One region of the Heliomarina sp. genome, then DNA from elsewhere that is predicted to be linked to it. Evidence: riboswitches for the same ligand, from Rfam matches in the RefSeq annotation. Region 1 holds a riboswitch; the other holds the start of a gene.
The links. Region 1 has a riboswitch for thiamine pyrophosphate ahead of thiB (thiamine ABC transporter substrate binding subunit). Riboswitches for the same ligand answer to the same signal wherever they lie in the genome.
Positions count from the first base shown of each region.

Region 2: another riboswitch for thiamine pyrophosphate. It lies ahead of thiM (hydroxyethylthiazole kinase); the one in region 1 lies ahead of thiB (thiamine ABC transporter substrate binding subunit).

Region 1 is NZ_JBRBUI010000053.1:239,969-244,650, reverse strand. It holds gene ACU0FH_RS17815 (LysE family translocator) at 1-43, opposite strand, end outside; gene htpX (zinc metalloprotease HtpX) at 244-1,179, shown strand; gene ACU0FH_RS17805 (RNA pyrophosphohydrolase) at 1,270-1,758, shown strand; TPP riboswitch at 1,876-1,972, shown strand; gene thiB (thiamine ABC transporter substrate binding subunit) at 2,009-2,986, shown strand; gene ACU0FH_RS17795 (thiamine/thiamine pyrophosphate ABC transporter permease ThiP) at 2,962-4,527, shown strand; gene ACU0FH_RS17790 (thiamine ABC transporter ATP-binding protein) at 4,514-4,682, shown strand, end outside.
Region 2 is NZ_JBRBUI010000055.1:124,493-129,174, reverse strand. It holds gene ACU0FH_RS23510 (GcvT family protein) at 1-89, shown strand, start outside; gene ACU0FH_RS23505 (nucleotidyltransferase family protein) at 130-741, shown strand; gene ACU0FH_RS23500 (Hint domain-containing protein) at 738-2,039, opposite strand; TPP riboswitch at 2,592-2,686, shown strand; gene thiM (hydroxyethylthiazole kinase) at 2,744-3,532, shown strand; gene thiE (thiamine phosphate synthase) at 3,529-4,143, shown strand; gene thiD (bifunctional hydroxymethylpyrimidine kinase/phosphomethylpyrimidine kinase) at 4,140-4,682, shown strand, end outside.

The DNA.
Region 1 (4,682 bases):
CAATCATGAAAGAGGTCCAGTTGACCCCCAAAAGAATGTCCAAGTGCGGCCCCGTGGCTGGAATATCTGGCGTCGTTCCAGTCAGGCTGCCGCGAATAGGCGGGGAACAAAAGAGTAACTTTGCGGTATTCTAGGAAAACGGCGCCCATTAACGGCAGGGACATGCCTGCCGATATTGTGCTGACACGGGCCGTTCCTATATTTTTCCTGTCCCTTGCGGGGGCGAAGTCTGGAGATCGAAAGATGGGATATGTCAAGACGGCCATGCTGATGGCGGCGCTTACGGCGCTTTTCATGGGGCTGGGCTATTTGCTGGGCGGCACCGGCGGCGCGCTGATCGCGCTGGTCGTGGCGGCTCTCATGAATGTCTTTACCTGGTGGAATTCCGACAAGATGGTCTTGCGGATGCATAACGCCAAGCCCGTCGCTTCGGGCGACAGGCTTGGTCTTAACGATCTTGTGGCGCGGCTGGCTGAGAATGCAGGGCTGCCGATGCCCGCCGTCTACCTGATCGATACGCCGCAGCCGAATGCCTTTGCCACCGGACGCAATCCGCAGAATGCCGCCGTGGCGGTGACCTCGGGGCTGATGCAGAGCCTGTCGCGTGAGGAACTGGCCGGCGTCATCGCGCATGAGCTGGCCCATATTCGCAACCATGACACGGCGATCATGACCGTGACGGCCACCTTTGCCGGTGCGATTTCCATGCTCGCGAATTTCGCGCTGTTCTTCGGCGGCAGCCGAGAACGGATGGGGATTGTCGGCACGCTCTTGATGATGTTCCTCGCGCCGCTGGCGGCGGCTTTGGTGCAGATGGCGATCAGCCGCACCCGGGAATATGCCGCCGATAAGGCGGGGGCGCAGATCTGCGGTCAGCCGCTCTGGCTGGCCTCGGCGCTGGAGCGTATCCAGCAGGGAGCCTCGCGCATCGACAATGTCGCCGCCGAGAACAACCCCGCCACGGCGCATATGTTCATCATCAACCCGCTGCATGGCGGCGGACGGGACAAGTTGTTTTCGACTCACCCCGCGACTGAGAACCGCGTGGCGGCGCTGAAGGCAATGGCAGCACAAGGTTATGGTCATGAAAGCGTGCCTGAATCGGTGGCATCGCGGTCCTCCATTCCTTCGTCCGGACAACGCCGGGGCCGTGGCAATGGTAACGGGCCGTGGCGGTAAGCCGCTGAAGCTTGCAATGGGACAGGGCTTGCGGCAGGTCTGGGGCGCAGAGTAACGCGTCAGATCAGACCGCAGCGGAAGAGGCCGACTATGACCCCGGAAGAGATTGCCAAACTGCCCTATCGGCCCTGTGTCGGGGTGATGCTGGTCAACGGGCTAGGCGAGGTTTTCGTCGGCCAGCGCCGGGACCGCGATCAGGACGCCTGGCAAATGCCGCAGGGCGGGGTCGACAAGGGCGAAGAGGCCCGCGATGCGGCGCTGCGCGAGCTCTGGGAAGAGACTGGGGTGACCTCGGACCTTGTCGAGATCATCGGCGAAAGCGAGCTGTGGCTGCCCTATGACCTGCCGCATGATCTGGTGCCGAACATCTGGAAGGGCCGGTATCGGGGACAGGAGCAGAAATGGTTCCTGATGCGGTTCACCGGCGAAGATGCGCAGATCGATATTGCCACCGAACATCCCGAGTTCTCGGAATGGCGCTGGCTGCCGGTGGCCGATCTGGTGCCCAATATCGTGCCGTTCAAACGCGAGGTCTACGCGCGCGTGGTCGAGGAATTCGCGCCGCTGCTTGACGGATAAGCACACAGACAACGGCGGTGATCCCCGTACACCACCTGTACACCCCCTGTGCATCACGCGTGCAGCGTTTCGCCGGTCGCGCTCCCCTTGTGCCTCATGGCCGCAGGGCATAGGGTGCGGCCTACCTCGGGGGGCCAAGTGGCTGAGATGCGTAAGCAGACCCGTTGAACCTGAACCAGTTAGCACTGGCGGAGGGAAGGTATGGACATCGCGCCACCCCTTGCCCTGTCGCCGCAATAGGGAGGATGCCATGAAGTATCTTACATTTGCAGCGGGCGTATTCTGTGCCACGGGTGTTGCCGCCCAGACGCCGGAACTGACCGTTTACACCTATGACAGTTTCGTCTCGGAATGGGGTCCTGGCCCGCAGATCGAAAAAGCGTTCGAGGCCGAATGCGGCTGTGATCTGAAATTCGTCAGCGCGGGCGATGGTGCTTCGCTGCTGGCGCGGCTCAAGCTTGAAGGAGCGCGCAGCGACGCGGATGTCGTGCTGGGGCTGGATACGAACCTGATGGCCTCGGCCGAGGATTCGGGCCTCTTCGCGCCAAGCGAGGTCGATGTCGAATACGACCTGCCCGTCGCATGGGAAAGCGATACATTCGTGCCCTATGACTGGGGCTATTTCGCCTTTATTCACAACAAGGGCGTGACCCCGCCGCAGGATTTCCTTGAGCTTGCGAAGAGCGACATGAAGATCCTGATCCAGGATCCGCGTTCCTCGACGCCAGGGCTGGGCCTGCTGATGTGGGTCAAGGCGGCCTATGGTGACGACGCCGCGCAGGTCTGGGCCGATCTGGCGGATAATGTCGTGACCGTGACCAAGGGCTGGTCCGAGGCCTATGGGCTGTTTCTGGACGGCGAGGCCGACATGGTGCTGAGCTATACCACTTCGCCTGCCTATCACATCATTGCCGAAGACGACGACACCAAGGAAGCCGCCGCCTTTGACGAAGGCCATTACATGCAGGTCGAGGTAGCCGCAAAGCTGGCGGCCAGCGATCAGCCTGAACTGGCCGAACAGTTCCTGCAATTCATGGTGACGGATGCGTTCCAGTCGGTGATCCCGACGACCAACTGGATGTACCCGTCGGTGATACCGGGCGACGGTTTGCCCGAAGGGTTCGAAGGTTTGGTCGAGCCGCGCAAATCCCTGCTGCTGCCCCCGGCAGAGGTGCAGGCCGCAAGGGACGAGGCGCTGAATGAATGGCTGACCGCGCTCAGCCAGTAATCTCTCCGGTCAGCGGCAGGCCCGGGCTGGGCGCGGCGGCATTGGTCGCCGTGCTGATCCTTGGCCCGTTGCTGGCCGTCTTCCTGCGGGCCGAGGCCGGGGCGGGGCTGGTGCGCGCCGACTGGGCGGCGATCCGGTTCACCGTCTGGCAAGCAGTGCTTTCGGCGGTGATCAGCGTGGCGCTGGCCGTGCCGGTGGCGCGGGCGCTCGCGCGGCGGCGGTTCGCCGGACGTTCAATTCTGATCACGCTGCTGGGCGCACCGTTTATCCTGCCTGTGATCGTCGGGGTTCTGGGCTTGCTTGCCGTGTTCGGACGGAATGGCTGGATCAGTCACGGGCTTGGACTGATGGGCCTGCCGCCGGTGCAGGTATATGGGCTGCACGGGGTGGTGCTTGCCCATGTGTTCTTTAACCTGCCGCTGGCGACGCGGCTGCTCCTTCAGGGCTGGCAGGATATTCCCGCCGAGCATTTCCGGCTTGCCGCGCAGCTTGGCGCCGGGTCGCGGGTGATCTGGCGGCTGATCGAACGGCCGATGCTGGCGCGGGTGGTGCCCGGTGCGCTGGCGGTGATCTTTGCGATCTGCCTGACCAGTTTCGCGGTGGCGCTGACCTTGGGCGGCGGGCCGCGTGCCACCACGATCGAACTGGCGATCTATCAGGCGTTTACCTTCGATTTCGATCTTGGCCGCGCGGCGCTGCTGTCGGTGGTGCAGATCGCGCTGACCCTAGGCGCGGCGCTGATCGCGCTGCGTGTCGCCTCGGGCGACGGGTTGGGCGCGGGGCTGGATCGGCCCGTGCAGCGTTGGGACGCGGCGGGGCGCGGGGCGCGGTTGCTCGATGGCGCGCTGATCGTGGCGGCGGGGCTGTTTCTGCTGCTGCCGATGCTCGCCATCGTGGCCGAGGGCGTGCCGGGGCTGCTGCGCCTGCCCGCATGCGTTGGTCGCGCGGCGCTGGTGTCGCTGGGCGTCGCGCTGGGCAGTACTGCCGTGATGCTGCTGGTTGCCTTGCCGATGGCGCTGGCGATTGCAGCGGGGCGTGGGGCGGTCGAACTTGCCGGTCTATTGGGCCTTGCGGTGTCGCCACTCGTGATCGGCACCGGATTGTTCCTGATCGTGAACCCGATTGCCGACCCGTTTGCGCTGGCCCTGCCTGTGACGGCGGGGGTAAACGCGGTGATGGGGCTGCCCTTTGCGCTGCGTATTCTTGTGCCCGCCGCGCGTGAGGTGCTGTCGGTGCATGGGCGGCTGGCGCTGAGCCTGAACATGCGAGGGCTAACCTTTCTGCGACTGGTGATCTTGCCCCGGATGCGGCCCCAGATTGGCTTTGCTGCCGGGCTGGTCGCCGCGCTGTCGATGGGCGATCTGGGGGTTATCGCGCTGTTTGCCGAAACCGATGTGGCGACGCTGCCCCTGCAGATTTACCGGCTGATGGGGGCCTACCAGATGCAGGCGGCCTCGGGCGCGGGCCTGTTGCTGCTGGCGCTGTCGGTGGGGTTGTTCTGGACTCTAGATCGCGGGGGGCGCTGGCATGTTGCAGCTTGAACAGGTGCGCATCGACAATGGCGGGTTCGAGATGGACGCCGATTGGGCAGTCGAGCCCGGCGAAAAGATCGCGGTCATCGGCCCGTCGGGGGCGGGAAAATCGACTCTGATTGGGGCGATTGCCGGGTTTTACCCGGTGATCCGGGGTCGGATGC
Region 2 (4,682 bases), on a different contig from region 1:
TGGAAATCGAGATCCTAGGGCAGATGTGCCCCGCGAAACTGATCACCACCCCGCTTTTCGACGCGGACGGGGCAAGGATGCGCGGCTGAGGGACTGGACCGTCTTATACGGGGCGCTTACACCCGAGCCATGAAACCTGATCTGCCGATCATCCTTCTTGCTGCCGGGGCCGCTGCGCGGATGCGCGGGCGCGACAAGCTGCTTGAGCCCGTCGATGGTATGAGCCTTTTGCGACGACAGGCCGAGATGGCGCGGCGGGTGACGATGGGGCCTGTTCTGGTCACCCTGCCACCGCCGCCCCATGCCCGGTACGGCGAACTGGAGGGAATGGACGTATCGCTGATTGTGGTTCCAAATCCTGAAGAAGGTATGAACGCTTCGATACGCGCGGGATTCGCGGCATTGCCCGAAGGAACAGAAAGAGCGATGGTCCTGCTTGCGGACCTGCCGGAATTGACCGAGAGCGACCTTAACGACGTCATACAGGCCGCTGTTTCCAATCAGGAATCCAGTATCATTCGCGGCATGACCGAAGAGGGAAAACAGGGTCATCCCATCATCTTCGCTGCCCCGCTGTTCCCCGAGCTGACCCGCCTGACGGGGGACAGCGGCGGACGTGAAGTCGTTGCGCAGAACGCGGATTCAATCGCCCTTGTACCCCTGCCGGGTCAGCATGCGAGGCGCGATCTTGATACGCCCGAGGACTGGGCCGCGTGGCGCCGCGAGAACCCGGACCGTTAGGCGCAGGCGCGGAGCAGTACCGCCTCGTGCCGCTTGAGCGAAAGCCGTGCGGCACGGTAGCCGTCGAGACCAGAGGCGGTTGCAAGCTCGGGGAACAACGCTTCGATCTCGTTCTGCTGATCGCGGCCCATCGCCCCCATGGTGCGGCTGGCGGGTTGGAAACTTTCGCTCCACACCCCGTCGGAGCGGATAATTTCGTGGTTGTCGAACATCAGGTGAATATAGGTCACCGCCCCCGGACTCCGGCGAGATACACCCGGTGCACCGACAAGGTGCTTGGAAGGCACCAGCACCTCATCCTCGCCGAACATCAGCTGTGCCTCGCCTGATTCGACCAGCATACGGTGATTGGGGCTGACCATCATGTCGCGCTCGGGACAGCCCGGGCCAAAAGCATCCTTGCGGATCATCACCGGCGCGAAGGAGGGCGCGGTCCGAAGCTCGGCTGCGTTGAGCTGTCGCTGGCCGATCCAGCGCAGCGGTTGCGGGCCGTTATCACGGGTGTAAACAAGATCGCCGGGCACAAGGGTTTCCACCGGACGCGGGCCCCGCATGGTTGAAATCAGGCTGCCGGGCGTGAAACAGACAACCTCGGTCTGGAAATTCTCGATATCCTCGTAGTTTATATTGGCCCATTGGTCGCCGCGCTGCAGGGTGATCTGGCCGTTATAGCCATCCATCCCGTTGCTTTCCGGATTTTTCACCCAGCCTGTGACGTTCCAACCGTCCTCGATCAGGTTGGAGATATCAAGCGTATCGTTGTCGTCACCGCCAGAGCCGCCCTTGACGGTCGTGTTGAAATTGGTGGTTTCGCCAAAAGAGATTACGATCGTGTCCGCACCGTCCCCCCCGTCGAGCGTATCGTTATCGCCGCCTCCATAGATCGTGTCGTTGCCCGCGCCGCCGTAGATCTTGTCATAGCCGTTGCCTGCATAGATGGTGTCGTTTCCCGAACCACCATAGATGGTGTCATCCCCGTCCTCCCCATAGAGGGCATCATCACCATCACCGCCGTACATGGTATCGCGGCCCGATCCTCCGTAGATGGCATCATTGCCGCCTTCGCCGTGAAGGGTATCATCACCGGATTGGCCATAGATCGCATCGCCGCCGTCGCCGCCATAGACCGTATCTTTTCCGGCCCCCCCATACACGGCGTCGGCCCCGCCGTTGCCGTGAATGGTGTCGTCGCCCGCCTCTCCGTGCAGAGAGTCGCCAGCATTGCCGCCGGTGATCGTGTCATTGCCGGCAGTGCCCTGCTTGAACTGGGGTGTATCGTCTTCCGGATCGCTGCTCATCGTTACTTAGCCGTCATGGTTTATGTGCCGCGACGCCTGACGCTCGTGGCCCTAGTTTCGTTCGCTTTTCGCCGTTCTGGCAGCGATCATCCGATATGACGGTGATCGGGGTGAAGCCGCGGAGAGGTAACAGAGAAAGGTAAATTTACCTTTTCTTGCCGTCCTCACGGGCTTGCGATGATGCGTGTTAACGCTGCAACTACATCGATTTTGGGAAAGGAATATGGCTTTTTCTGGTTTTCCCGAGTTTTCAATGTCTTCTTACCCATAACCGGCCCACACCGTTCAAAAACTGAGCAATTTCAGCATATTGGTTAACAACCTTAGGTGGCACCACCCGTGCACAAAGCGTATGACATCTGTACACCCCCTGTGCACTCCCTCACCCGGATTCACTGGTCGAAACGGCACGACAAGCGTTAGTCACAAGGGATGTTCGAGCGGCCAGGGAAAAGACAATGCCTGCCAAGTTCAGATCGCGTAAAGGCGGCGCACGATGAAACAGGTGCCGTGATCGCCGGTTGACAAGAAGGGGTCTCTGCCCGATGCATAGGGCTGCGACAGGGGCGTCCGCATCTGCGGGCTGAGAAGCACCCTTTGAACCTGAACCGGATCATGCCGGCGGAGGAAGTTGCAAAACCTCAGCCCGCCGGTTTCTCGGTTCGATGTTGCGGTTTTGATCTCCTCCCCGGCGAGGAGAGACGATGCACGATACCGGAGCTTACCTTGCCCAGATGCGCGAGACCGCGCCGCTGGTCCATAACATCACCAATTTCGTTGCCATGAATGTCATGGCGAATGTGCTGCTTGCCGTCGGGGCGTCGACCGCGATGGTTCATGCCCGCGTCGAGGTGGCCGAATTCGCCGGGCTGGCGCAGGCGCTGACCGTTAACATCGGCACCGCCGACCCGGAATGGGGCGCAGCGATGGAGGAGGCCGGCACCGTAATGGCCGACAATGGTCGCCCCTGGGTGATGGACCCGGTCGGCGTCGCGGCAACCACGTTTCGCCGGGATCTGTCGAACCGGCTGATCGGTCTGAAACCGACCGTGATCCGCGGCAATGCCTCTGAGATCCTGACGCTCGCGGGCCTTGAGAGTGCCGCGCGCGGCGTCGATGCCGGGGATGCGGTGTCTGATGCCGAAGAAGCTGCGCGGCAGTTGGCGAAGCGCACTGGCGGCGTTGTCGCCGTGTCTGGCCCCGTCGATTACGTAACGGACGGAACGCGCGGCTATCGCGTTGAAAACGGGCATGAAATGATGGGCCGGATTACCGTCATGGGCTGTTCGCTGAACGGGGTGATCGCGGCCTTTTGCGTTGATCAGCCCGTGCTCGAGGCGACGGCGGCGGCGCTGGCCTGCTATGGGCTGGCCGGAGAGATTGCCGGGCGGACCGCCAAGGGACCGGGCAGTTTTCAGGTCGCCTTTCTGGACGCGCTGTACGGGCTGAGCCCGGAGGAGGCCACCAAGGGCGCAAGGATCACCGCCGCATGATCGGGCCGGTTTACGTCGTGACTGATGCGGAGGCGGCGATTTCGGTTCCCGATCAGGCGCGAGCCGCTATGCGGGGTGGCGCATGGGCCGTGCAGCTGCGCGACAAGGAGGCCGCCGATGCGGCCTTTGCCGAGCTGGCCCGGGAACTGGCGGAAATTCTCTCGGGCAGCGGCACAAAGCTGATCTTGAATGATCGGGTCGAGCTCGCCTGCGCGCTTGGCGTCGACGGGCTGCACATCGGGCAAAGCGATGGCGATCCGGCGCGGATACGAGACCGGATCGGGCCTGAGATGATCCTGGGTCTTTCCATCGAGAACGCAGGTCAGTGCGCGGCGCTGGACGGGTTGGCGCTCGATTACATCGGCTCGGGGCCGGTTCGGGCGAACCCCAGCAAACCCGACCATGCGCCGCCCATCGGGTTTGACGGGCTGGCGGAGATCGTGGGCCTTGCGCCCTGCCCGGTTGTCGCCATCGGCGGTCTTGGCACAGGCGATGCGGCAGCACTGAAACAGGCCGGTGCCGTGGGCATGGCGGTGGTGAGCGCGGTCACGCGGGCCGATGACCCCGAGGCCGCAACACGGGAGCTGATGCAGGAATGGAGCGCACTATGATTCCCAATATTCTTTCCATCGCCGGGTCCGATCCCTCCGGCGGTGCCGGTATCCAGTCTGACATCAAGGCGATCTCGGCGCGCGGTGGCTATGCGATGGCGGCGCTGACCGGGCTGACCGCGCAAAACACCAAAGGGGTCAGCGCCGTCGAACTGGTGCCGCCCGCGATGGTCGCCGCGCAGATCAAAACGATCCGGGATGACATCCGGGTGGATGCGGTCAAGATCGGCATGCTCGGCTCGGCCGCGATTATCGAGGCGGTTCTTGAAGCGTTGGAGGGGCTTGAAGCCCCAGTGGTGCTTGACCCTGTGATGGTGGCCAAGGGCGGCGACCGCTTGCTGCAGGCCGACGCGGTCGCAGCGCTGCGCGACCGGCTGTTGCCACGCGCCACTGTCATTACCCCGAACCTGCCCGAAGCCGCCGACCTGCTGGATTGTGACGAGGCGGTGAACCTTGAGGACATGCGGCGGCAGGCGGTGGACCTGCTGGCGCTGGGGCCGCGAGCTGTGCTGCTCAAGGGCGGGCACCTGGATCAGCCG